2 regions of the Ruminococcus sp. AF17-12 genome follow, and region 2 is predicted to be linked to the other one. Evidence: predicted binding sites of a transcription regulator. Region 2 holds the regulator's gene; the other holds the start of a gene.
The links. The regulator NrdR, encoded in region 2, represses ribonucleotide reductase genes. The targets are predictions, from matches to a motif close to CACNANATNTNGTG.
Positions count from the first base shown of each region.

Region 1 (2,211 bases), on a different contig from region 2:
TTAAATGCCTGGTGTGATATACTGAAAAAAATGCTTATGTTTACGACGGAAATATAAATATCCGTTTTGACGGATAGAATGGAGGGAGCTTATGGCAGGTCAAAGGTGTCAGGTTTGTGGGGGTAAGGTTGTAAATGGCAGGTGTTCATTATGCGGGATGCCTTACAGAAATGATGAGGCGTTATATCATCTGAATGAGCCCCGGGAGATACATTATAAACATGCTTCCGCCAAAGTGCGGGATATGATGCGGCAGTATGGACAGGATGCTGATCAAACAACACAACGTAACGGAAACGTAAACCGGAATACGAACGTAAACCGGAATACGAACGCAAACCGGAATACGAACGCAAACCGGAATACGAACGCAAACCGGAATACAAACATAAACCGGAATACAAATGCAAGCCGCAATACCGATTTGAATCGGAATCTAACCGGAAGCCGGAATACAGGTGCAGCAGCCGGACGTAAGACTGCAGCGGCGGTTAATACCAGGAATAAAACAACGGTGGGCAGAAATCGTGCAGAAGTTTTAGATCAGGGAAAAAAACAGCAAAAAAAAGAGCAGAAAAGCAGCGGGGCAGGCTGGATCATATGGTTTATAGTGACACTGGCCATTCTGCTTCCGAAATTATGGGATTTTCTTGCAGACTGGATCGGAACGAATTTGTGAGAATATTTCTGCAGTGAGATCAGGCAGTGCTAAGTGTCTGTATTTTCGTGTATACAGAAATATCCCTTTTCTTTTCTTCTCAGCTGTGTTATACTCATGCCTAGCACAACATATAGATGAAAAACAATATATAGAGGACATAGGTACTATATATAGTATTTTAGCATAGCGGCTTATATATAGCACAGGGAGGGATGAGCAATGTTATATGTGATCAAAAAAGATGGGACAAGAGAGGAGTTTAATCCGCAGAAGATCGTGGCTGCCGTGAACAAATCCGCAGAGCGTATTCTTTATACTTTTTCAGACGAGGAGAAGGATTTTATCTGCCGTTTTGCCCAGGAGCATGCGGATTCCCTTGGAAAGAATGAGATCGAGATCCAGGAGATGCATAACATCGTGGAGGGGGCTCTGGAGCGTGTGAATCCGGCAGTTGCCAAGAGCTACCGTGATTATCGGAATTACAAGCTGGATTTTATCCATATGATGGATGATGTCTATACCAAGAGTCAGGCAATCCGTTATATCGGTGATAAAAGTAATGCCAATACAGACAGTGCCCTTGTTGCCACGAAACGAAGTTTGATCTTTAATGAGCTGAACAAGGAACTCTACCGGAAGTTTTTTATGAACCGTAATGAGCTTCAGGCATGTAAGGACGGCTACATTTATATTCATGACCAGTCTGCACGTCTGGATACCATGAATTGCTGTCTGTTCGATGTGGCAGCTGTTTTAAGTGGTGGTTTTGAGATGGGCAATGTCTGGTATAACGAGCCGAAGACTCTGGATACAGCCTTTGATGTTATGGGGGATATCATTCTCAGTACAGCAGCACAGCAGTATGGTGGCTTTACAGTGCCGGAGGTTGATAAGATCCTGGCACCGTATGCAAAGAAAAGCTATGATAAATATATTTCCGAATTTATGAAATACTCGGATGAGAGCTGGAGTGGCCGCGAGGAGCGAGCTATTGAATATGCTCTTGATAAGGTCCGCAGGGATTATGACCAGGGATGGCAGGGAATTGAGTACAAGCTGAATACCGTCGGTTCTTCCAGAGGAGATTATCCGTTTGTTACGGTGACACTTGGTCTCGGAACCGAGCAGTTTGAGAAGATGTGCACGATTTCCCTTCTTGAGGTCCATCAGGGAGGACAGGGGAAGGCCGGACATAAGAAACCGGTACTTTTCCCGAAAATCGTATTCCTTTATGACAAGGAGATCCATGGTCCCGGAAAGTGCTGTGAGGATATTTTTGAGGCTGGTGTGGAGTGTTCCTCCAAGACCATGTATCCGGACTGGCTGTCTATGTCCGGTGCGGGATACATTTCCAGTATGTACAGGAAATACAAGAAGGTCATCAGCCCGATGGGATGCCGTGCTTTCTTAAGTCCGTGGTATGAGCGTGGCGGTATGGAGCCGGCGGATGAGAATGATACGCCTGTTTTTGTGGGACGTTTTAACATTGGTGCGGTAAGTCTTCATCTTCCGATGATACTTGCCAAGGCCAGAGCAGAGAGCAGAGATTT
Region 1 covers NZ_QUGY01000003.1:250,476-252,686, reverse strand. The annotation lists gene DWW77_RS04810 (hypothetical protein) at 92-679, shown strand; gene nrdD (anaerobic ribonucleoside-triphosphate reductase) at 881-2,211, shown strand, end outside.
Region 1: the regulator NrdR is predicted to act here: its motif matches at 824-837, upstream of nrdD (anaerobic ribonucleoside-triphosphate reductase).

Region 2 (2,211 bases):
GCTTTGCAAATATATCGGCGCAGATACAGATGTTCCGGCTGGTGACATCGGTGTCGGCGGACGTGAGATCGGTTATCTCTTCGGACAGTATAAGAGAATCCGTGGCCTTTATGAGGGTGTCCTTACAGGAAAGGGTCTTTCCTTCGGAGGTTCCCTGATCCGTACAGAGGCTACCGGTTACGGTGTTGTATACATGCTCAACGAGATCGCCAAAGCTCACAATGATTCCGTAGAAGGAAAAACAATCGTTGTAACAGGTTCCGGTAATGTAGCTATTTACGCTGTTGAGAAAGCTACTCAGCTTGGTGCCAAGGTTGTTGCAATGAACGACTCCAACGGATATGTCTACGATCCGAACGGAATCAACCTTGACGTCGTAAAGGATATCAAAGAAGTAAAACGTGGACGTATCAAAGAATATGCAGACCGTGTTGAGGGTGCTACCTACACTGAGGGACTTGGCATCTGGAATATCAAATGTGATATCTACCTTCCATGTGCTACTCAGAACGAGCTTGGTCTTGACGGAGCTAAAACACTGGTTGCAAATGGCTGCAAATACGTCGTTGAAGGTGCAAACATGCCTACTACTCTTGATGCAACAACATACCTTCAGGAGAACGGTGTTCTCTTCATGCCTGGTAAAGCCGCAAACGCTGGCGGTGTTGCCACATCTGCACTTGAGATGAGCCAGAACTCCATGAGACTTTCCTGGACAAGAGAAGAGGTTGATGAGAAACTCCACCACATCATGATCGATATCTTCCACAAAGCTGATGACGCTGCTAAACGTTACGGTATGGAAGACAACTATGTTGTAGGTGCAAACATCGCCGGCTTCGAAAAAGTTGTTGACGCTATGAAAGCTCAGGGTATTGTTTAATTAAGTTTCCTGAATCATTAATATATATTTATAGCAGGGACCGCAGAGGATTTTTCCCAGGCGGTTCCTGTTTTTTTGTATCCACTTTTACGATCTCTGAAAAATCGAACATTCATGTTTCAAAAAAGGCCGGTTGTCTTTTGACAATCGGCCTGAAATCTCCTGCATTTGCAGTCTATTCATTTAATCTCTTAATTGATCAGCTTCTTCAGCTCATCCATAAAGGTACTGACATCTTTAAACTCTCTGTATACAGACGCAAATCGTACATACGCCACCGCATCCAGATCCTTCAGATGCTCCATAACGATCTCTCCGATCTTGGTACTGCTGATCTCACGGTCTTCTGACCGGAAAATATCTCCTTCTATGGAATCGATCATCTCTTCCACTCTCTCAATGGGAATGGGGCGCTTATAGCAAGCACGAAGAACACCATCCTGGATCTTGGAACGTTTATAGCTTTCCCGGTTCTGATCCTTCTTGATCACAGTCAGCGGAATCGTTTCCACCTTCTCATAAGTTGTAAAACGCTTTCCGCAGGCATCACAGAGACGGCGGCGGCGGATGGAATTGGTATCCTCTACAGGTCTGGAATCTACAACTCTTGTATTATCCTGGTTACAGAACGGACATCTCACAGAACTCTCCCCCTTTCCGGATCAGTAAATCATTACTAAATTTGTTTTTATTATAAAATAAATGCACATAATGTGTCAATAATCGGACTTGCATAAATTTTACAGATTTTCCATAAAATCATACCAGGTGATGAATTTATGCGCATCTGTGAGCTGAAACAAAAAGAAGTGATCAATATCCATACCTGCCGCAGTCTTGGCTGCCCTCTTGATGTGGAATTCTGCTGTGAAACCGCACGTCTGAAAGCCCTGATCATGCCGGAACCGGGAAAATTTTGCTGGTGTTTTTCCAAAGAAAATGAATATTCCATTCCATGGGACTGCATCCGCCAGATCGGCGAAGATATCATCCTTGTTGATTTCCGTAATGAAAAACTGCTGTCCGGAGAATAAATACCTCCTTATTGTCAAGGCCCTTTATTTTTTATATTTTCCCTGAAAAAGTATATTTCAACCGCCCTCTGAGAATCATCTTAATGTACTGACAAGACAAGGAGGATTCTAAGATGGCACTGAATAAAGTTGAAATCTGCGGAGTAAATACCTCAACCCTTCCCGTTCTCGATCAGGAAGAAAAGGCGGAGCTCTTTAAAAGAATCAAAGCTGGCGATGAAGAAGCCAGGGAATTGTACATCAAAGGCAATCTGCGGCTTGTTTTAAGCGTGATCCGGCGTTTTCAGAACAGCA
Region 2 covers NZ_QUGY01000013.1:56,054-58,264, reverse strand. The annotation lists gene gdhA (NADP-specific glutamate dehydrogenase) at 1-883, shown strand, start outside; gene nrdR (transcriptional regulator NrdR) at 1,075-1,524, opposite strand; gene DWW77_RS13735 (YlmC/YmxH family sporulation protein) at 1,663-1,917, shown strand; gene sigG (RNA polymerase sporulation sigma factor SigG) at 2,031-2,211, shown strand, end outside.